One region of the Geobacillus sp. TFV-3 genome, then DNA from elsewhere that is predicted to be linked to it. Evidence: riboswitches for the same ligand, from Rfam matches in the RefSeq annotation. Region 1 holds a riboswitch; each other region holds the start of a gene.
What was found. A riboswitch is a leader RNA that binds a small molecule or an ion and turns the genes downstream of it on or off. The one in region 1 is predicted to bind cobalamin.
Positions count from the first base shown of each region.

Region 1 (7,666 bases):
AACGCTCAATCGCGCGCTGGACGCACCGCTTTCCTTCGCGGCCGCGGTGCCGACAGACGAAAAAGAGAACCAAAAAGATCACCTAAAACTACCTCAGTATGCCGCCATGCCCACCGTGTCGTCATCCGTCAGCCCATCGTCCGAAGCGCGGCGGCAACTGACGGTTGGCAGCTTAAAAAACATATAAGAAAGGAGAGGAAACATGGATAAAACGAAGCTGTACTCAGAAGCCCCTCTCACAAGCAGCCAATGGCGCGAGCTTGACGAATTGGTCATTGAAACGGCGCGCCGCCAGCTCGTCGGCCGCCGATTTATCGATTTGTACGGTCCGCTCGGCGAAGGCGTCCAGTCGGTCGCCAACGATATTTATATGAACCCGGAACAGGGGGACATGAGCTTCCACGGCAAAAAGCTGAGCCTTTCTGAGCCGACGCGGCGCGTACATGTAACGATTCCACTTTTATATAAGGATTTTATTTTATACTGGCGCGATATCGAACAGGCGAAACAGCTCGGCAGCCCGATCGACTTTTCCGCCGCCGCCAACGCCGCTCAGCAATGCGCGCTGCTCGAGGACGATTTGATTTTCAATGGTTCAACTGAATTTGATGTGCCAGGCATTATGAACGTCAAAGGAAAAATCGCCCACATTCGCAGCGATTGGATGAAATCGGGCAACGCCTTCACTGACGTCGTCGAAGCGCGCAACAAGCTGCTTCAGCTCGGCCATACCGGCCCATACGCGCTCGTCTTGTCGCCGGAATTGTATGCGTTGATCCACCGCGTCCATGAAGGAACGCACGTGCTTGAAATTGAGCATATTCGCGAGCTGATGACCGCTGGCATTTACCAAACTCCGGTCATTAAAGGCAAACGCGGCGTCGTCATTGACACCGGCCGACAAAACATCGACCTCGCTGTCGCGGCCGACATGCAAACTGCGTTTTTAGACACAGAAAATATGAACTACCTATTCCGCGTCTATGAGTCCGTCGTACCGCGCATCAAACGTCCAAGCGCCATCTGCACGCTCGAGGATCCGAACGAGTCAGTATGAGCGGCGCCTGATCTGGAGAAGCGGCACGCGGGCTTCCCTTGCCATCAAACAGCAAAAACGGCATAAGGCCAGCGATCCGCGCCATGAAAACGAGGCACAGCAAGTTCCCTTTAACGAAAACGCACCCGGACGATAGGGGAAATCGCCGGGCGGTTTGTTGATTTTCCCATTAAGCGGTGCGGGCCGTTTGTCCTTGAACGTTGGAGACGAGCAGCGACAATTCGGGGCTAAGCGCCTCAACGCCGATGTCATCGATAATCATTTTCGCTTCCTGCCAAAAATGAACGGTATAGCTGCCTTCATAAATCTCAAAGAGGCGTTTTAAATAGCGCCGCTTATTGTGGATGGCTTCCCGTTTATAAGCGGCGTTGTTCAGCTCACGAATTTTTTTATGTTCAGGCGCAGAGATGACGCTGATGTCATGAACGTTGACGATGAGCCGTTCCCCTTGTTCGGTCACAAAACCGACCGAATAGTATTGGGCGCCTAGTTGATCAATATGAACGATGCAGACGTTTCGATATTCTTCGCCGGAACGGAGGCGGAGAAGCGCCGCTTCCACCGCGCCGCCGACTTTTCGCTCGTTGGCCAAAATCGCTTTCATATCGCGCAGTCCGTTCATCGGAATGCCCATGGTGTCTCCCCCTTGACCTTTACTGAGATGACGTTTTCGCACTTCTTTTTACATATATGATACCAATGATTCACCCTTATGTAAATGATATTCATTTTCAAATCAAGGATGTAATTTAAAGGGGATGTAGTTAAAAATGGTAAAATCGTTCACAGTCGGCTCATTGAAGCCCGCCTCCCGGTCAACGGAGCGCCTCGCTTCCGCCACAGCTAAGCCTGATGGATCGCCCGTTGTGCGGCCGTCTGCCATTCAAATCAAACAAAACGGAAAAACATTCACTGTACAGCGCAATCCCGGCGTTTCGCTTCTTGACGCCGCTCTAGGACAAGGTGTTCTGCTCGATCACAAATGCAAAAAAGGAACGTGTGGCCGTTGCATGATCACCGTTCTGGCCGGCGCTCACCTTCTTGCTCCGAAAACGCGGCGCGAGCGCGAAAAAACGGATCAACCAGCGAAACGGCTTGCCTGCCAAGCACAAATCCAATAAGCCGATCGCTATTTTAGCACGATCGGCTTATTTTTCCCATGCAACCGCTCCCACCTACTTTCTCTCATTGCCTGACGCTTTACGCCATGGTATGATGATGAGAAATCCCAAAAAACGGAGGGGATGCCGATGAGATACATCACCTTAACCGACGTCTTTGCCCATCCGATTGCGCAAAAATATTTACTTTCATCAGGTAAGCTGCTCGCGCGCCAGCGGCACAGAACGATACACACCATCGAATGCCCTCTTATATTCTCATCATCCACTCACACTTTAAGACTGCTTGGCATCATCTGCCCCGCCAAAACGCCCGCTGTCGTTCTTCCAAAAAAGACGAACAAACGGCCTTATCCGGCAAAAAGCCACGCTGATCGTTGTCAAACGGAACTTCTCTCATTTATAACTCATCAAATCCGTTGTCCACTTGCACTTTTGTATATTGGCGCGGCTTCTGTTCAAAGAAGTCTGATTTGCCGAGGTCGACTTCTTCGTACGCTTTAATCCAGCGGAGCGGGTTCGTCCGATAGCCGTCAAACGGACGGTCAAATCCAAGCTGATGGGCGCGGACGTTGGCGTAAAACTTAATGTACGCTTCCAAATCAGCCAAATCGATGCCATCGATGTCATGCCCGATAATTTCCCGAGCCCATTCGATTTCCAGCTCAGCCGCTTTCATAAACGTTTCGCGGACAAAATCCGCCAGCTCCGGCGTCCGATATTCCGGGTATTCGTTCAACACTTCCTTGAAAATTTTCGCAAACAAGTCGACATGAATGTGCTCATCGCGGTTGATGTAATTGATCATCGTGCTCGTCGCCACCATTTTTTGCTGGCGCGCGAGGTTGTAGAAAAAGGCGAACCCCGAGTAGAAAAACAGCCCTTCTAAAATGACGTCAAAGACGATCGACCGCAGCAAGTTTTCCACGTTCGGCTCTTCCGCAAACGCCTTGTAGCCGTTCGTCACAAAATCGTTCCGCTTGCGCAGCGTCGGTTCGTTCCGCCAAAAGTCGAATACTTCATCTTGCTTCGCTTTCGGCACAAGGCTCGAGAGCACGTACGAATACGAATGGTTGTGAATGACTTCCTGCTGGGCGAGCATGATCATGAGCGCATTGATGCTCGGATCCGTAATGTAATCGGCGACGCGCCCAGCGTAGTCGGTTTGGATGCTGTCAAGCAGCGCCAACAGTCCGATGATTTTCAAAAACGCATCCTGCTCGCGGGCGGTCAGCTGCGGAAACTGCTTCACATCTTGCGACATATTGATTTCAAACGGCGTCCAAAAGTTGACGAGCATTCGCTTATATTTCGCATACGCCCATGGGTAGGCGATATCGTCCCAGTTCAACACATTCGAGCAGCGGCCATTGATGATGCCCGTCGAACGGTTCGGCGCCTCTGGATCCATAATCGGCCGTCTGACTAAGCTGATCGTCATTGTGTCGATTCCTTCCTTTCTCTTTCAAGTATCGTGATGCGCGACCAACCGCAGACGCCCCTCCCACACAAGGAAGGGAAAGCCTGACCAAAGGCGTTTCCCGTGGTCAGCTCGCGCAAGAATCGCACTCTTCGATCGTCCCGGATGTCGAACGCACGTAATACGTCGTTTTCAACCCCGACTTCCATGCCGTCAAATGCAAATCGAGCAACTCTTTTGCCTTAATCGTGTTCATGACGTAGAAGTTAAATGAGATGGCTTGGTCGACATGGCGCTGGCGGGCAGCGTTTTGCTTGATGCTCCAATGCTGGTCGATATGGTACGCCGATTTGTAATACCATGTCGTCTGTTCGTTTAAATCTGGCACCGTAACGGGAATCTTATAATCTTTCTTTTCCTCGGCGTATACTTTTAAGAAAATGGGATCAATGCTCGCCGTGCTGCCTGCGATGATCGACGTCGATGCGTTCGGGGCGATGGCCATGATATAGCCGTTCCGCATCCCGTAGCGGGCCACATCTTGCTTCAGCTGATCCCAATCAAGTTCGCCGTGGCTTTGGTAGCCGCGCCGTTCAAAATAAGCGCCCGTCTGCCAGTCCGACCCTGGAAACGCCGGGTAACTCCCTTTTTCTTTTGCGAGCTCCATGCTCGCCTGAATCGCCAAATAAGCGATCGTTTCATACAGCTCGTCGGCATAGCGGACCGCTTCGTCTGACTCCCAGCGAATGCCTTTTAACGCCAAAAGATGATGCCAGCCAAAGGTGCCAAGCCCGACAGCGCGATATTTTTGGTTCGTCAGGCCGGCTTGCAGAACTGGGATATTATTGAGATCAATGACATTATCAAGCATCCGCATTTGAATCGAGATGAGACGCGCCAAAACACCATCGGTCACCGCGCGCGCCAAATTGATCGACGATAAATTGCAGACGACAAAATCGCCTGGTATTTTTTCAATGATAATCGTCCCGTCTTTCACATATTGCCGTTTCATCACCGTTGGGCTTTGGTTTTGCGCGATCTCGGTGCAAAGATTGCTGCAGTAGATCATCCCGAGATGGCGGTTCGGGTTTTGCCGGTTCACTTCATCGCGGTAAAACATAAACGGCGTCCCCGACTCAAGCTGGCTGCGCATGATGCTTTTCATCACTTCAATCGCCGGCACTTTCTCTTTCGACAGGCTCGGTTCGTTGACACATTGCCAATATTTCTCGCGAAAACTCCCGCTCCCTTTTTCCTCATCATAAAAGTCTTCCAAGCTAAAGCCCATCACCTTCCGCACTTCATGCGGATCAAACAAATACCAGTCGCCTCGCTGTTCGACCTGCTCCATGAACAAGTCCGGAATGCACACGCCGGTGAACAAATCATGCGTCCGCAGCCGTTCATCGCCGTTGTTGAGCCGCGCGTCCAAAAACGCGAAAATGTCTTTATGCCATACATCCAAATAAACGGAAATGGCCCCTTTGCGCTGCCCTAACTGGTCAACGCTCACCGCTGTGTTGTTCAGCTGCTTCATCCACGGGATGACGCCGGAAGAGACCCCTTTAAACCCTTTGATGTCGCTGCCGCGCGAACGGATTTTGCCTAAATAGACGCCGATGCCGCCGCCTGATTTGGACAAATTGGCGATGTCGGTGTTGCTGTCATAAATTCCTTGCAAGCTGTCATCGACCGTATCGACAAAGCAGCTTGAGAGCTGGCCGTACGATTTCCCGGCGTTGGCGAGCGTCGGCGTCGCCACCGTCATGTATAAGTTGCTTAACGCCCAATACGCTTCCTTCACGAGCGCAAGCCGCCGTGTGGCCGGTTCATTCGCCATTAACGTCATGGCAATGACCAAAAACCGCTCCTGCGGCAGTTCATACAGCCGCCGCTCATAATCGCGCGCCAAATACCGGTCGGCGAGTGTGCGCAGCCCGATGTACGTAAACAGCTTGTCCTGATCGGGATCAAGAAACGCGCCGATGGCGTCGATTTCTTCTTTCGTATAACGTTCCAACAGAAGCGGACTGTACACCCCTTGTTCCGTCAGGGCGGCAAGCAGCGAATAGAAATCGCCGTACCGCTCGCGCTCGTCGTACCCGCGATGCCGCGCCGCTTCACGGTACAATTGCCGCAAATACAGCCGAGCGCACACAAACGTCCAGTCCGGCTCCTCTTCGCTTATATACGATAACCCCTCCAAGACAGCCGTCTGATACAACTGTTCAACCGTAACCGTTTCTTTTCGCGAGACGAGCTGCCAAACACGCTCGACATATTCATCAAGCGACAGGCGGCCGAATCCAGCCGCGGTCCGATGGATCAGCGATGCAAACTCTTCACGTGAAAAAGAAATCGGTTTCCCTTGGTCATCGATGATGATCATTTTCGTCAGCACGGTCATTTGCTTCCCCTCTCCTCCAATAAAAAATCCGCTCGGGCAAGCGAGCGGATGAAACGACAGACGGAAAAAGGCAGACGAACTCCTTTTCTTTTTCCCTATCGTTTCATCTTCTCACACCCCGAAGAACATGAAACGTTCCAAGCAAGGCAGGTCTCCTGACTCGTGCATCGTCCTACTTTGGGGCCTTCCCAGCGGCGCGCCGAATGGCTTTTGCCGCCAGTGGCCATCCCATTTCGTCCGCACATACAGTTGCGGGGGCAGTTCCGGATTCGCACCGGATTCCCTATTAAGTCCAAATGGACACCGTTGCTTGGTCAAACCATATGTAGTTGTATAAAAAGGACCACAAACCAATATATAGTATTTAGCATCCTGATGGAACAAGCATATACCAAAACCGGGAAAATTGCAAGAGCGGGGAAAGTAAATTTTTCTTTTCCGCCCAAAGTCCGTTCATAAAAGCGTGCTACGATTCACATGTACGAATCATCACAAGGAGGGAGCACAAAATGGGAGCAAAACATCAAATCGCACCCGACCATCAAGAGTGGGCGGTGGAAGCGCACGGATTGGTGAAAACATTTGGCGGCCATCGGGCCGTCGACGGTCTCAACTTACGCGTGCGCGCGGGCACGATTTACGGGGTGCTTGGCCCTAACGGAGCTGGCAAGACCACAACGATCCGAATGTTGGCAACGTTACTGCGCCCGGACGCCGGTTCGGCCAAAATCTTTGGCTACGACAATCCAATAAGAACGGATCCGCCCTTTTTACTCCACCGTCGAACCACTTTCTCTTCACGGTGATCAAAAAAGACATCCCGGCCGAACCCCGGGATGCCCTCTCGTTTCCTTGTTACGCCTCCAAAACGGACGCTGGACGCTTTTCGTTTTGTACGGATTGAGCAAAATCGTATTTCTTTTCTACATACACTTGATGCCAAACCATAAACGCCAACACCGTCCACAGCTTGCGGCTATGGTCCGCCTTGTGGCGGGCATGTTCATCCAGCAACCGATAGAGCACGTCCTTATGGAACAGATGATCCGTCTCGCTTTCGTTGATGAGCTGTCTCGCCCAGTCATACATTTCGTTTTTCAGCCAGTGGCGAATCGGCACCGGGAACCCTAATTTTTTTCGGTTTAACACATGATCCGGCACAATGCCCTCGGCCGCTTTACGCAAAATATATTTCGTCGTGCCGTTGGCTGTTTTCATGTCAGGGGCGATTTTGGCCGCGACGTCAAACACCTTTTTGTCTAAAAAGGGAACGCGCAGCTCAAGCGAATGGGCCATCGTCATTTTATCCGCTTTGACTAAAATATCACCCCTTAGCCATGTATGAAGGTCAATATACTGCATCCGGTTGACGGGCGGGTAATGAAGCGTTTCGCGGTAAAAAGGAGCCGTCACCTCCGTATATTCGCGCCCCTCTTGGTACGTTTTGAGCAACGCAGCTTTTTCCTTTTCGCTATAGATTTTGGCATTGCCGACATACCGTTCTTCGAGCGGTGTGGTGCCGCGCTCCAAAAAGCTTTTTCCTTTCATCCCGTCCGGAAGCAGCTTCGCGATCATCCGCAACACGGCTTTTACGATGCTGGGCATTCGCGCAAACAGCCGCAACGACTCTGGTTCGCGGTAGATGTTGTAGCCGCCGA
Region 1 covers NZ_MPSP01000001.1:2,529,301-2,536,966, forward strand. The annotation lists gene BJQ97_RS12710 (IMEF encapsulin system ferritin-like cargo protein) at 1-187, shown strand, start outside; gene BJQ97_RS12715 (family 1 encapsulin nanocompartment shell protein) at 203-1,057, shown strand; gene BJQ97_RS12720 (hypothetical protein) at 1,227-1,691, opposite strand; gene BJQ97_RS12725 (2Fe-2S iron-sulfur cluster-binding protein) at 1,828-2,178, shown strand; gene BJQ97_RS12730 (ribonucleotide-diphosphate reductase subunit beta) at 2,579-3,619, opposite strand; gene BJQ97_RS12735 (ribonucleoside-diphosphate reductase subunit alpha) at 3,726-6,008, opposite strand; cobalamin riboswitch at 6,137-6,332, opposite strand; partial or broken gene BJQ97_RS12740 (ATP-binding cassette domain-containing protein) at 6,518-6,751, shown strand; gene asnB (asparagine synthase (glutamine-hydrolyzing)) at 6,864-7,666, opposite strand, start outside.

Region 2 (7,666 bases), 790 kb from region 1:
CAGACGCCGACATTGGCCTTAATCGTCCGGCGCGAGCGGGAAATTGAGCAGTTTTGCTCCGAGCCGTTTTGGGAAGTCGTCGCTTCGTTTGCCATCGGCGACAAGCGCTATGAAGGAAAATGGACGGATGAAGACGGACAGACACGCCTTAAAGATGAGGCGATGGCGAAAAAGATCGCCGCCTTTTGTGAAGGCAAACGCGCGGAAGTCGCTGACGTCCGCACGGAGCGGAAAACGTATCAGCCGCCGCTGTTGTTCAACTTATCGACGTTGCAGGCGACCGCCAACAAGCTGTACCGCTTCTCGCCGAAAAAGACGCTTGACGTGCTGCAATCGCTCTACCAAAAAGGGATCGTTTCGTACCCGCGCTCCGATTCGATGCACGTGACAAAGGGAGAAGCGGAAACGTTTCCGGCTATTTTGCAAAAGCTGTCGTCGTTTCCAGCGTACACTTCTTATTTTCCGTTGCCGCAGCGGTCGATTTTACAGAATAAACGTTATGTAAACGAGAAAAAAGTCACTGACCACTACGCGATCATTCCGACCGAGCAAGTGGTGGATCCAGAGAAGCTGTCCGCTGACGAACGGAAAGTGTACGATTTAGTCGTTCGCCGCTTGATTGCCGCCCACCACCAGGCGGCGGTCATCGATTATACGACCGTCACGACGCTCGTTGACGGTCGGGCTCGCTTCGTTTCGAAAGGAAGACAAGTCGTCGAGGAAGGATGGCGCGCGGTCATCCGCCCGCATGAAGAGGAGAAAGATGCTGTGCTGCCTCCCCTTGAGCGAGGCGAGGCAGGGGAAGCGGCCGCTGTCAAGGTGAAAGAAGGGAAGACCGAGCCGCCGAAACGGTATACGGAAGGCGAACTCATCACCTTGATGAAAACGGCGGGAAAATTTTTGGATGACGAGGAACTGGAAAAAGTGCTCGCCAAAACGGAAGGGCTCGGCACGGAAGCAACAAGGGCGGCGATCATTACCATGCTGAAAGAGCGGAAGTATATTGAAGTGAAAAAGAACCTCGTGTACGCGACCGACAAGGCGAAAGTGTTGATCGAGGCGCTCGGCGGCACGATCCTCGCCTCGCCGGAAATGACGGCGAAATGGGAGCAGCGCTTAAGCGAAATCGGAGAAGGGAGCGCCTCGCCCGCCGCCTTTATGGAACAGGTGAAAAAGTTGGCGCAAAAAGTCGTCGCTGACGCCATCGCCGCCGCGCCAAATTGGAATTTCAGAGGGGTTGACACCGCCTCGATCCAGCGGACAAGGAAGAAAAAAACAATGGGTGAGAAGCTTGGGCCGTGCCCGCTTTGCGGCGGGACCGTCATCGACAAAGGAACGTTGTACGGCTGCGACCAGTACGCGAAAACAAAATGCTCGTTTACGATCTCCAAACACATTCTCGGCAAAACGATTTCGGCGGCGAATGTGAAAAAGCTGCTGGCGCAAGGGAAAACAAATGTCATAAAAGGGTTTAAAAAAGGCGGGAAAACGTTTGACGCCATACTAGTTTGGGATGAAAACGAGAAGAAATTGTCGTTTCAGTTTCCGAAGCGGTGATGAAGGCAACAGAAGAAGTAGGGAAGGAGAGTTTGGCGAAAAGGCGGACCGATGGCGGCCCGCCTTTTGTGCTTTACTCCGTTCGCGGCTCTTGAATCCGCTCCATCAACCGCTCCGGCTCGCTCGGCGTGGCAAAGCCGAACTGCCTGTATAGCCCGTGCGCGTCTTTCGTCGCGAGCATCACCTTGCGGACAGCGGCGACATCAGGATGGGCGAGCACGCATGATAACAGCCATTTCCCGAGATCTTGCCCACGGTATGCTTCATCGATGAACACGTCGCAGAGATAGGCGAACGTCGCCCGGTCGGTGATGACGCGCGCTATGCCAATTTGCCTGTCGCCGTAAAAAAGGGAAAAGCAGAGCGAATGGTTAAGCGATTTGACGATCGTTTCGCGGCTGCGCCCATGCGCCCAATACGAACGGGCGAGAAAGCCGCATACGCGGTCAAGCTGCACGCGGCGGCGGTCCGTCGTTACGGTAAACGATCCGTTTTGGTAGTCGATGGTCGTCTACATGATCTTGTCTCCTTTTTCTCAAATGATACACCGAATCGGGTCAAATGGGAACGATTTTCGTTTTTATTAAACATTATGTAAAAAATAAGCTCCCCCTGGCTCTCTGAAGGCCGGTCAATGGCGGAGCAGACGACGGCAGGCGGCGATGCGGCCAGGGCGGTCTGGATAATCGGTGAACAGGCCGTCAACGCCGAGGGTGCATAGGCGAGCGAGATCGTGTGGTTCATTGACGGTATAGACGTGAACAATGAGTCCGTGGCCATGGGCGGCGCGCACCCACTCTTCGGTGACGGCCGAAAGCGGCAAGCCGATGCCATCGGCATAGATGGCGATGTGTTGGAGCAGCTCGTCGCGGCCGCTGTGCGCTTCCTTTTTGCCGACCAATTGAATGAGCCGAATGCCGTGCGGGATGAGCGGTCGGAGCGCTTGCAAGCTTTCCGGGTGGAATGATTGAAACATGACGCGGCGCTGTTGCAGGAAACCGTGTTTTTTCAATAGATGGACGACCGCCTCTTCGATGCCGGGCTGTTTTGTTTCGATGTACAACGGGGCTTCCACACGCTCCGCTTTCAGCATCTGAATCACCTCCTCAAGCGTCGGGATGCGCTCGCCGGCAAAGCGCGGGTCAAACCACGATCCGGCATCGAGCCGCCTCAGTTCAGCGAACGAAAAATCATTTACCCGCCACGGAGCACGGCGCGGGTAGACCGTTTCGGCATTTGTCGTCCGGGCGAGCGTGGCGTCATGCATGGCGATGAGCTTTCGGTCTTTTGTCATCTGCACGTCGACTTCTATATAGTCCGCCTGCATGCAGGCGGCAAGGCGGTAGGATGAGAGCGTATGCTCCGGCGCGTATCCAGACGCGCCGCGGTGGGCGATGATGTCGGTTTTCGGCTGGCTGGATGGCTGGCGGGTAGCCGAGGACGCTAAGACGAGCGGTAGCGATAACAGAAACCATGCGCAAAAACATAAGCGAAAAACAGTAATTCGGCGCATATGCATCTCTCCCTTTCCCAATTCAACGATACCATAATTAGGGAAAATAACCATGAAGGAAAAACGAAACAACGAGGTGATATGGTGATGAAGAAAGGGTTCTTGTGTCGATAGTTTCGCGCATACAGCAAAAGGATATTCAGTTTGATGCATAAAGCACGCCGTTATGCCGCATACTGTAAATGACAACAAAGTGATGGGCTATAGCCAAGCGGTAAGGCAACGGACTTTGACTCCGTGATGCGCTGGTTCGAATCCAGCTAGCCCAGCTGAATCGCCGGACGGGGCTCGTTCGTCCCGGCGGCCAAAACGGCTTCCGCCATGTTGTGCGGGGCCGTTTTTTCGTTCGCCGGAAAGCGGGGACGAGAAAATCTTTTTATCGTTTTCAGCGGTCCCGCAAGGACACGCATCCGATTCCCGAGCAGAAGCAGCGCCGCAAAAAATGTGGAGTCGGCAGGATTTTGACGAAAGGAGGCGAATGAAAAAAACGAAAGGGGAGAGGATCATGAAAACAGCTGATTTATGCGATCAATTTTTAGATGAGTTGCAAGTCTGCGAGCTGCCGTTCCAATCGTACGGCGGAAAACGGATGTTTTCCGGACCGATCGCGACGGTCGATGTGTTTGAAGACAACGTCCTTGTCCGTGAAGCGCTCGAGACGGTGCCGCCGGGGACGGTGCTCGTAGTCGATGGAAAAGGCTCGCGCCGCGTCGCTCTGTTAGGCGACCGGTTGGCGCAAATCGCCTGCGACCGGGGGCTTGCCGGCGTCATTATCCACGGCTGCATCCGCGATTCAGCGGAAATCGGCCGCATGCCGCTTGGTGTCATGGCGATCGGCACGTGCCCGGTGAAAAGCAAAAAAGAGGGAAAAGGCGTCCGCGATGTTGTGCTCGAGTTTGGCGGCGTCCGCTGGGAGCCGGGCGCATACGTGTACGCCGATGCGGACGGCGTTGTCGTCGCCCGCGAAGATTTGTCGGCAAAAAACGGTTGACGGCCGCCATCAAGTTGTACTACGATGAAAACGGATGCTTGTTCCATGACAAGATCAATAGGCGAGAAACAAACAAGGTGCCTAAGCCTGCTTAAGGGCTTGGGTGAAAAGGGAAGCCCGGTGAAAATCCGGCACGGTGCCCGCCACTGTGATGGGGAGCTTTGCGGCAGCAAGTCACTGAAGGATGCTTCGGGAAGACGCCGCCAAGCGATGATCCTAAGTCAGGAGACCTGCCTTGTTTGGATCGGACGGATGCCTACGGGATTATAGGCAGACGTGCGGGAGAATGACGGCTTCATGAGGCCAGGCCTGTTCGGGCCGTTTGCGGCTTTTCGTATGCATTTTTCTGCACCTCTGCTGTAGAGGTGCTTTTTCTTTTGCCGAAAAACCGTCCGTCTGCCGCCTTTCATTCTATCATTCTAACATAAGGGGGGATTCGATGGCGACGTGGGATTTACAAGGAATGAGGCGTCATGTATTCATTTGCAACGGAGGGACGTGCCTTCGCCATGGCGGGGATGACGTGACAGCCGCGGTCCGTGAGGAGATCGCCCGCCTCGGGCTTGACGACGCCGTTCATACAACAAGGACGCGCTGCAACGGTCGCTGCCAAGATGCATGCGTGATGATCGTCTATCCGGATGGCGTTTGGTACCGGCTGATGAGTCCCGAGCGGGCGAAGGAGGTTGTGCGCGCCCATTTGCAAAACGGCGAGCCGCTTCGCGCGTGGGCGGCGTATGAATACCGTGAAGACGGGTTGACCCGCCTTGGTGGGACGGAGTCGGTTATTGGCGTTCGAAAGAGGAGGACGCAATGATGGAATGGGCCAGTTATGTAATGTTAGCGATATTTCTTGGCATGCGTCATGGGATGGACAGCGATCATGTCGCGGCCATTGCGGATATGGTCGGAAGCGAGTCGCGGCGAAGACAGCAGTTGGCGCTCGGAATCATGTACGCTATTGGACACGGAGCGATCGTGTTTGTCATGGGGGTGGCGGCGCTCGTGGTCGGCGCCCGGCTTCCCGAGTCGTCAGCCGCCGCCATTGAGCTCTTAGTTGGCGGTACGCTTGTGCTTCTTGGTGGGATGATGCTTTTTTCTCTTTTTCGGCGTGGTGAGGTGAAAAGCCGGTTTCAGCTCCTTTATGAGTTCGGCCATACGGTTACTCGATGGCTGCGGGGAAGGCGGGAAATGGACAGTTTCCGTTCTTTTTCGCATGTTGGTTGGGTTGGCGCCTTGATCATCGGCATCATTCATGGCATTGGCGTCGAAAGCCCGACCCAGCTAGCCATTATCACCCATGCGGCCGGAAAAGTGCATGTGAGCGCGGCTGTCCTTCAGCTTGTACTGTTTGTGGTCGGCTTGCTCATTGCGACGATTGCCACAGCGGCTGGATTATCGTGGGGATTTTGGAAAGCAAAGCAGCGGGAACGGCTGTTTTATGTCCTTGGTGCGGTCACAGGTATTTACAGCATATGGTTAGGGATGTCGATGATAATCGAGATATGGAGAAGGGGGCTGTAAAGTGGTCGGCAAATTGCTCATTGTCGGCTTTGGCCCGGGAAGCGTCGACCATATGACAAAGCGGGCCCGTGAAGCGATTGAAGAAAGCGACGTCATCATCGGTTACAAAACATACATTGAACTCGTGCGCGACCTCATTGCCGGAAAGGAGATCATCAGCACCGGCATGACCGAAGAAGTGAGCCGCGCCCAAGCGGCGGTCAAATGGGCCGAGCGCGGCAAAACGGTCGCCGTCATTTCGAGCGGCGACGCCGGGTTGTACGGCATGGCCGGACTCGTGTACGAAGTGTTGATTGAAAAAGGGTGGACGAAAGACAGCTCGATTGAAATCGAAGTCATCCCCGGCATTTCCGCGATCCATTCGTGCGCCGCTCTGCTTGGCGCGCCGATTATGCACGATGCGTGCACGATCAGCTTAAGCGACCATTTGACGCCTTGGGAGCTGATTGAAAAGCGGTTGGAAGCCGCTGCGGCCGCTGATTTTGTCATCGCTTTGTACAACCCGAAAAGCGGGCGGCGCACCCGGCAAATTATCGAAGCGCAGCGCATCCTGCTCCGCCATCGGTCTCCGGAAACCCCGGTCGGTCTGGTGAAAAGCGCGTACCGTGAACGCCAGCACATCGTGCTCACTGATTTGGCGCATATGCTTGACCATGAGATCGGCATGTTGACGACGGTCATTATCGGCAACTCAACGACATTCGTCCATGACGGCGTGATGATCACGCCGCGCGGCTACCAGCGCAAGTATCAACTAGCAGCCGCCGTCCAGCCGCTCAAACCGCATGAACGGCTGCGCAAAGAAGCGGAGCCGTGGGCGCTTGACCAGACGAAACCGCTGAAAGATGAGGACGAAGGAAGCACGGGGGCACCGGGGGCATCAGGGCCGTCCGAAGCGGCTGTCTTCGCTGGCGGCAACCAGAAGGATCGTGCTTTCACCGCCTTGGCCACCGCGGTTCGACCGTCGTCTGTTGCCACGGTCACTAAGGAGGCCGAGCCAACGCCGCCGGCTGCCGTTTTGCCGACGCTTGCCGCGCCGCTGGCAAAAACAGCGGAACGGCAGCCGACCGCCGCGCCAAAACGGGTGAAAGAAACAGCCGAAGACGCGCTCGCCGCTTTAGAGAGACGGAAAACAAGAAAGACGGCGGCCGTGTTGTTGGAAGCGGCGGTGAGCCCGGGCGTGGCCAATAAACAGTTCACTCCGGAACAGCTCCTTGTGCTCGCGGAAATCGTCGGGCCCGATGGGAAAATGACGTACACGCCAGACCATTATATGAAAATCGAACGGATGACGGAGGATCCAGACGGGCTTGTGGCTCGTCTCGTTGCCGCAGGGCTGACGGTCATGCCGGTCGGTGATGTGCTGACGGTGAAGGCATGTGATTTTTGCGATGGAGAGAAAAAAGACGCCATTCCATACGCGGAGGAATTGGCTCGCCGATTTGGCGGCATGGCGCTGCCGAAAGAGTTGAAGCTTGGCATCAACGGCTGCGGGATGGCGTGCTACGGCGCGGTGCGCGAAGACATCGGGCTTGTGTATCGGAAAGGGAAATTTGATTTGTTTTTGGGCGGGAAAACGGTCGGCCGCAACGCCCATCCCGGCCAGCTTGTCGCTGAAGGCATTCCGCCGGAAGAGATTGTGGCGGTTATGGCAGAAATCATCGAACAGTATCAAGAACAAGCACATCCAAATGAACGGTTTCATAAGTTTTTCCGCCGCGTGAAGCAAGTCGGACGTTTTTCACACGAAGAGGCAAAACCGGCCGCGTCCATCGAAACGCCGGCTTGCGGTGAGTGACGAAAGCATGCGTTATATGTGCAGCTTGAACGTCTGCAGATGTCGTTGGGGTCGAAGCGGCGCATCTTTTTCCGACAGTCGATCGAATAACCGGCTGGCTCCATAAAAAAGCATAGATGGGCTCCTCGCATTTGGATGAAACGCCCACGCTTATAGGGAACGGCGGAAGACGTCTGCTAACAAAAGGGGGAAAACAAGAATGAGAGCCATTTTATTTGTCGGCCATGGGAGCCGCGATCCGGAAGGGAACGAGCAAGTGCGGGAGTTTGTCGAGCGGCTGCGG
Region 2 covers NZ_MPSP01000001.1:1,737,555-1,745,220, reverse strand. The annotation lists gene BJQ97_RS08950 (DNA topoisomerase III) at 1-1,557, shown strand, start outside; gene BJQ97_RS08945 (GNAT family N-acetyltransferase) at 1,631-2,014, opposite strand; gene BJQ97_RS08940 (glycerophosphodiester phosphodiesterase family protein) at 2,189-3,070, opposite strand; tRNA gene BJQ97_RS08935 (tRNA-Gln) at 3,268-3,339, shown strand; gene rraA (ribonuclease E activity regulator RraA) at 3,576-4,061, shown strand; cobalamin riboswitch at 4,120-4,313, shown strand; gene BJQ97_RS08925 ((2Fe-2S) ferredoxin domain-containing protein) at 4,501-4,878, shown strand; gene BJQ97_RS08920 (HoxN/HupN/NixA family nickel/cobalt transporter) at 4,875-5,585, shown strand; gene cobJ (precorrin-3B C(17)-methyltransferase) at 5,587-7,383, shown strand; gene BJQ97_RS08910 (sirohydrochlorin chelatase) at 7,583-7,666, shown strand, end outside.
Region 2: linked by a shared signal. The riboswitch ahead of BJQ97_RS08925 ((2Fe-2S) ferredoxin domain-containing protein) and the one ahead of BJQ97_RS12735 (ribonucleoside-diphosphate reductase subunit alpha) in region 1 are both predicted to bind cobalamin.

Region 3 (7,666 bases), 1.2 Mb from region 1:
ATGAACCCGATCAAATCGTTGAACGTCTCAAGCAGTTGACGGGACGTCCAATCGGCGTCAATTTGGAGCCTGTTGACCCGAATGCGAAGCGGATCGAGCATTTTGCCTCTCTTCCAAGCGGAAGAATGGCGACGGAAGAATCGTTGCAGGAAGCAAAGCGTCTCGGTTTTGATTTTGTCTGCTTAACGGGAAATCCGAAAACGGGTGTGACGAATGACGAAATCGTGACAGCCCTTGAAACGGCGCGGTCCGTTTTAGGCGAAGACGCTCTAATTATTGCTGGAAAAATGCATGCAGCAGGTGTTGCCAACGAAACAGGGGGCAATATTATATCGGAAGAAATCGTGGTGCGGTTTATTCGCGCTGGCGCCGACATCGTTTTAATGCCTGCCCCGGGAACGGTGCCGGGAGTGACGTTGGACAAAACGGAGCAGCTTGTTCGGGTGGCCCATGAACATGGGGCGCTTGTGATGCTGACGATCGGTACAAGCCAAGAAGGAGCTGACGAGAGTACGATTCGTCAAATCGCGCTTGCAAGCAAAATGACAGGGGCGGATCTCCATCATATCGGCGACGCTGGCTATCATGGCATCGCTGTTCCAGAGAATATTATGGCGTATTCGATCGCCATTCGCGGCAGACGCCATACGTATATTCGCATGGCAAGATCGCCGTTGAGATAAAGTGGAATATGATCAGTCGAGGGGTGTCCCAAAAGGATCGGGACACCCTTGCTCATCACCATATATCGACACGAAACAATGAATCATGCGCAATATGTTGTGTTTCGTTTGAGAAGAATGAAGCTTTTGGGTCAGCCCCGTTTTTTTGTCGGCAGAGGATAGGATGGGAGCCAAGATGATGGAAAAATAAGTTTGCGGATGTGGGAAACATTTGCCTTGTACCGCCGTCTCTATTTATTTGATCTTTTTGCGGCTCACCAACAAAGACTCCCGGCTAAGTGGAGAATTGTAGACTCCTGCATGGCCTGACGCCGGCATAAAAGGCGTTGGGCCTTTGATTTTTGGCGGCGATGAAACGTTTTTCCGATCTCGACGTATTACATAGATGAAAGGTATGAGATTACGGCGCCTTGTCAAGGCAAAACGCGTTGTGCTTGTTCGCTGCATGGTGGGCGCCAATAAAAATTGGGACACCGGAGAGGAGAAATGAGCATGTTTGGAAAAGTCGCCGCTGATGTGCTCGGATTGAGCGACATCGGCACGGTCATTCAACCGAAAGACTATGACAAAGTGGATGCCGATGATTATGTGATGCACGAGGATGGGGAGAAAATCTATTTTCTGATCAAATCGAAATCGGATGAGTATTGCTTCACCAACCGCGCGCTCATCCATTTGGACGGCACAAGCGCGACGAGCAAAAAACGGACGCTGCGCCGTTACGATTTCTATAAGCATCCGATTTCCGACGTGTCGCTCGAAACAGCGGGGACGGTCGACCTGGACGCGGAAATCAAATTTAAAATTGGGCCGCACTCCTACTCGATCGATGTGCATAAAAAGCATATTGAAGAACTGAAAGATTTGTATAAATCGCTGCTGGCGATCGCTGAGATTTGCCATGAAAATGAAATGAAGTTCGACTATGCCGAGCGGAGTCTGGAATTGGCGGCCAAGGTGTTTGCCAACATGCGCGGCGACGGCGCCAACATTGCGGCCGATTTTCAAGCGGTGAACGAATATGCATTTCGATGGCTGACCGAAGCGAAAAAGAACTATACAGTGAAAGATTTCGGCTTTGTGTTTGACAAATATATTCAACAGTGACGAGATGAAGGTTGTATCGGGGAAAGACGCCGTGCCAGAGGCGAGGTATCTTTCCTTATTTTTTTTCAAGATGGCAGTATAGATGGGGCAGCTGCTTTTTGTCTGCAGGAGAGGGCTAGGATCATTCCGCATATGTAGGAGGAGAGCGTGATAGATAAACACCAACAAGTCATGATCACCGTTTCAGCCTGCTGTAAATTCATAGTTGTCAAATGCTAAACGCTGCATTATTATAAAAATGTCCATATCCGACAAATTCATCAACTCGCAGCAAGGTGCCGTGAAGGCTTAATAGGGAATCCGGTGGGAATCCGGAGCTGTCCCCGCAACTGTCAATGCGGACGAAATGAAATCGCCACTGTACGGACAGATGGCTTGCGCTGTTTTCCGTACGGGAAGGCTTCAGAGTAGGAGGAAGCATGAGCCAGTAGACCTGCCTTGCTTGCAGCAGTTTCCGACTCTTCGGGGGGTGAGACGCGGAAACGGTGGCACAGGCTTGTTTTGCGCCTGCATAGGCCGTTTCGCGCTCATTCCCCCGCTAGGACGGAATGGGCGTTTTTATTTTGCACAGCAGGAGGGGGAACAAAGAATGAAACGTTGGACATGGCCGACGGTGTTGGTGGCGCTATTCCTTTTGGCTGCCGTGCTGGTCGGCTGCAGCAACGGAACGAACGGCAACGCTGAGCCGGCGAAACAAGAAAAGCCGAAGACGGAACAAGCGGCGTTTCCGGTGATGGTGAAAGACGGGCTCGGCGAGGATGTGACGATCAAAGCCGAACCGAAAAAGATCGTTTCGCTCATCCCAAGCAATACGGAAATCGCCTATGCGTTGGGGCTTGGCGAGAAAATTGTCGGCGTCAGCGATTTTGACAATTATCCGGAAGACGTCAAAACGAAAACGAAAATCGGCGGCATGGAGTTTAACGTCGAGAAAATCATTTCGCTCAAGCCGGATCTCGTCTTGGCCCACGCGTCAAGCGCCCATAACTCGCGCGATGGCCTGCAGCAATTGAAAGACGCTGGCATCACTGTGCTCGTTGTCAATGATGCGAAGTCGTTTGATGATGTGTATGCGTCCATCGAATTGATCGGCAAAGCGACGGGGACGACGGGCAAAGCGAAGCAAGTGATCGATGAGATGAAAGAGAAGCTTGCGCAAATTCAAGAAAAAGCAAAACAAATCCCAGCGGACAAACAGGCAAACGTCTGGATTGAAGTGTCGCCGCCGCCGCAAATTTATACAGCCGGCAAAGGGACGTTTATGGATGAGATGCTTCAAGTGATTTCAGCGAAAAACGTCGCCGGCAACTTGGAAGGCTGGCCGATGGTGACAGAAGAAAAAGCAGTGGCCTATAAGCCGGACGTCATCATCACAACGTACGGCGGAGCGAAGCAAGTGCTTGAGCGCGCCGCTTGGAAAGACGTGCCGGCGGTGAAAAACAAGCGGGTGTATGACGTCAACTCCGATTTAGTGAGCCGGCCGGGACCGCGCCTTGCCGAAGGGGTCGAGGAACTTGCCAAAGCCGTTTACCCGGATGTGTTCAAGTAAAACGCTGATGTACGCTCTGGCCGTTACAACGGCCGTCCTTTCGTTGCTCGTAGGGATATCGACAGGATCGCTGTCGATTCCCTTTTCTTCTATTATCGGCATTCTCGCCGCCGAATGGTTCGGGGTGCCGCTTCCGTCTGACATTCCGGCCGATTGGGTGCCAATTGTGATGGCCATTCGCCTGCCGCGCGTCGCGCTCGCCTTTTTGGTCGGCGCCTCGCTGGCGATGGCCGGCGCGGCGTTCCAGGGGCTTTTAAAAAACGCGCTCGCCGATCCGTACACGCTCGGCGTCTCATCCGGCGCCTCGGTCGGAGCGGTGCTTGTCATTTTTCTCGGCTGGCAATGGCCGCTGTTTGGGACGTTTACGCTGCCGGTTGTCAGCATTTTGTTCGGCATGGCGACGCTTGTTGCCGTTTTGGCGTTCACCCGCGCCGTCGAACGGCGTATGTCGGTCGAGACGATCATTTTAGCCGGCATTATTTTCGGCGCGTTTTTCAGCGCCTTCATTTCGCTCATGATCGCTTTGACCGGGGAAGAATTGCGGCAAATCATTTCCTGGCTGATGGGGAGCGTGGCGATGCGCGGCTGGAAATACAGCGGATTGCTGTTTCCGTTTTTCCTCATCGGCGCGGTGGTGCTGATCGCCAACGCCCGCGAGTTAAACGCGTTTGCTTTTGGCGAGGCGGCGGCGCTTCATGTCGGCGTCGATGTTACGCGCCGAAAAGTGATCATTTTGACGGCGGCGGCGCTGCTTACAGGGGCGGCGGTGTCGGTGTCGGGGACGATCGGTTTTGTCGGGCTTGTTGTTCCGCATATGGTCCGGCTCGTTTGCGGGCCGAACTACCGGGTGTTGTTGCCGCTGTCGCTCTTGTATGGCGGGGCGTTTCTTGTGCTTGCCGATGTGGCGGCGCGGACGATCATTGAACCTCGCGAATTGCCGATCGGCGTTATCACCTCGTTGATTGGCGCTCCGCTGTTTGCGGTGTTATTTTTCCGAAAAACAAGGCGAAAGTTGGGATGATGATGCTTGAGGTGCGCGCCGTATCACATCAGTATGGGGTAAAGCAAGTGCTTGATCATGTGACGTTTTCCGTGGAAAAAGGGGAGCTGTTCGGCATCGTCGGGCCGAACGGCAGCGGTAAAACGACATTGCTCAAACTCATTAGCAAAGAGCTCCCGCTTGTAAGCGGGGAGATCACGATGAGCGGTCAGCCGCTTTCGGCGCTGTCTGCGAAGCAATGGGCGCGGATGGCCGCCGTCCTGCCGCAGACGGTGGAGGCGGCGCACGGCTATACGGTGAAAGAAACGGTGGCGCTCGGCCGCTACGCCCATCAGCGCGGCTTGTTTCCGGCGTGGACGAAAGAGGATGAAGCGGCGGTTCAAGAAGCGCTTCGTGCGGTCGGCTTGGTCGACAAAATCGATGAGCCGCTTGAGCGGCTGAGCGGCGGAGAGCGGCAGCGCGCCTATTTGGCGCGGGCGCTCGCTCAAGAGCCGCAGCTGCTCTTGCTCGATGAACCGACGAACCATATGGACATAAGCGGGCAAGTCCGGCTTTTGGACCGGCTCGTGGAAGCTGCGCGCTCCCGCGGCCTGACGGTTGTCGCCGTCTTTCACGATATGAACGTCGCTAGCTTATACTGCGATCGGGTGATTGTGTTAAAAGAAGGAAAAACAGCAGCGCTCGGCGCCCCGGCGGACGTGATGACGCCGGCGCTGCTTCAGGAAGTGTTTGCCGCGCCAGTGGTGCGTCAAGCCCACCCGGCGGCGGCGAAACCGGTGTTCTCGTTTGTGCCGAAAGGAAAAGAAGAATCACCAGCCGCCGGGCTTCGTTTGTCCTTTCTTGATGACGCCGCTGTTCTTGCCGCCCGAAAGCCGCTTCGCGTCCTGTCTTCTGCATTGATCGGCGCCGGGTTTCAATGGGCGACCCATTTCGTCAACCGCCAAGTTGGCTTGGATTATGATTGCCGCGATGCGGAAGAAGACATGCACCGTTATTTGGAGCAGCGCGGGTTTTTGCCGGAACGAACGGTCGGCATGATGACAGCGGTTGACGTCCGTGATGCTGTGTGGGTTCAGGAGGAAGGGGAAGCGTTTTTGGTTGCGGTCATGGCGACGGCCGGCGTCGGCAATGCAATTGATGCGGCGCGGTCGTGGCAGCATAAGCCGTTTGCGGTGAAACCGGGGACGATCAATATGGTTGTTGTCATTGATGGAAGGCTCACCGATGCCGCGTTCGTGCAAGCGGTCATGACGGCGACGGAAGCGAAGGCGAAAGCGCTCGCTGACCGTTCGGTTTGCGACCCGGAAACGGGGACAGTCGCCACCGGGACGTCGACTGATTCGCTCGCCGTGGCGGCGACGCAAACCGGGCGGACGTTTGCCTATGCCGGAACAGCGACGGAACTGGGGCGGGCGATCGGCCGGCTCGTGTATGAAGCCGTAACGGAGGCGCTTGACCGCTACAAGCGGCGGAGGGGACGGCCATGACGCACCTGTTCGCGTTGACGGTGGCTCTTCTGCTCGATGCCGCCTTTGGCGACCCGCGCTGGCTTCCGCATCCCGTGCGCGGCATGGGGAAGTTGATCGCTTGGCTTGACCGACGCTGGAATCAGGGGGCAAAGCGGCGGGCGAAAGGTGCGGCGGCCGTGGCGGCGGTGTTGGCGGTCGTTTATGGGTTGTCGGCGTTGGTCGTTTATGTGGGATATACGCTGTCGGTGTACGTGGGGGTGGCGGTTGAGGCGGCGCTCATTTTCACCGCCATTGCGACGAAAAGCCTCGCTGAAGCGGCTGAAGAGGTGCGCCGGCCGCTTGAAGCGGGCGATCTTCCTGCGGCGCGGCGGGCGCTGTCGATGATCGTCGGCCGCGATACCGAGCAGCTTGATGAAGCCGGCATCACCCGCGCCTGCGTCGAAACGGTGGCGGAAAATACGAGCGACGGCATCACCGCCCCGCTCTTTTATGCGGCCATTGGCGGCGCGCCGCTCGCTATGCTGTACCGGGCGGTGAACACATGCGATTCGATGATCGGCTATAAAAACGAAAAGTATCGCGAATTTGGCTGGGCGGCCGCCCGGCTGGATGATGCGCTCAACTACGTTCCGGCGCGGCTGACGGCGTTCCTCATGGTATTGGTTTACGGCGGCCGTCGCTTTCGCCGTTCGTTGGCGATTTTGCTTCGCGATGCCCGCCGCCATCCGAGCCCGAACAGCGGCTGGCTCGAGGCGGCGATGGCCGGTCTGCTTGGCGTGCAGCTTGGCGGAACGAATACATACGGCGGCGTCGTCTCAGAGCGGCCGACGCTCGGCGACCCGGATGTTCCGCTGCGCTCGGCTCATATCCGCCAGGCGGTCGGCATGATGATCGGAACGGTGCTTGCGTTTACGTTATTGCTATGGATCGGAGGGATGATCGTTGCGTTGGCCGGCGCATGGGGCGAATCCGCTCGCGCTTTATGAACAGTGCGGACTGGCGGCCCCGAGCGATTATATCGATTTCAGCGTCAATACGAATCCGTACCGGCTGCCGCCGTCGGCTTGGCCGGACGGCGAGGAATGGATCCGCTGGGCGGCGGAGTATCCCGATCCGGAAGCGAAGGCGCTTAGGGAGCTTCTTGCTAAGCAAGAACGGCTTCGGCCGGAGCAAGTGCTTGTGACAAACGGGGCGGCGGAGGCGATTTATTTGTTGGCTGCGCTATTTGCCGGCCGGCGCGTCGGCATCTTGGAGCCGACGTTTTCCGAGTATCGACGCGCCTGCCTTGCTTACGGATGCGAAGTCAAGTCTTTGATGGCAGAGGAAAGCCGCGGCTTTTCGTACGACATTGACAAAGCGGCGGCATGGGCGTCGAAGTGCGATGCGGTCTTTTTCTGCCATCCGAACAATCCGACCGGAACCGTGATGCCAGAGCGGGAACTTCTTACGTTCATTGCCGCAGCGAACGACGCTGGGACGTATGTCGTCGTCGATGAAGCGTTCTATCCGTTTTGGAGTGGCGGATTTACAGCCATGCGCTGGCTGGACCGCTATCCACGCCTCATTGTGCTTCGGTCGTTGACGAAAATCCATCATTTGGCCGGCGCGCGCCTCGGCTATGCGGCGGCTGATGAAGTGGTGATCGCTTCGCTGAAAACGCATCAGCCGCCGTGGAGCACAAGCCGCATCGCGCAACAGCTGGCGCTTCGTTTCGCGGCGATGGAATCGTTTGTGGAGTGGACGAAAGAGCGGATCGCCGCCGAGCGGGAGCGGGTGTTTCGGTCGCTGCCGTCCGGCCGGTATGCCGTCTCGCCGTCGGTTGTCAATTTTTATTTGTTGCGCCCGCTCTCCGGGCGGA
Region 3 covers NZ_MPSP01000001.1:1,282,414-1,290,079, forward strand. The annotation lists gene BJQ97_RS06515 (DUF7916 family protein) at 1-683, shown strand, start outside; gene BJQ97_RS06520 (PH domain-containing protein) at 1,176-1,790, shown strand; cobalamin riboswitch at 2,047-2,245, shown strand; gene BJQ97_RS06525 (ABC transporter substrate-binding protein) at 2,380-3,339, shown strand; gene BJQ97_RS06530 (FecCD family ABC transporter permease) at 3,305-4,360, shown strand; gene BJQ97_RS06535 (adenosylcobinamide amidohydrolase) at 4,357-5,826, shown strand; gene cbiB (adenosylcobinamide-phosphate synthase CbiB) at 5,823-6,794, shown strand; gene cobD (threonine-phosphate decarboxylase CobD) at 6,751-7,666, shown strand, end outside.
Region 3: linked by a shared signal. The riboswitch ahead of BJQ97_RS06525 (ABC transporter substrate-binding protein) and the one ahead of BJQ97_RS12735 (ribonucleoside-diphosphate reductase subunit alpha) in region 1 are both predicted to bind cobalamin.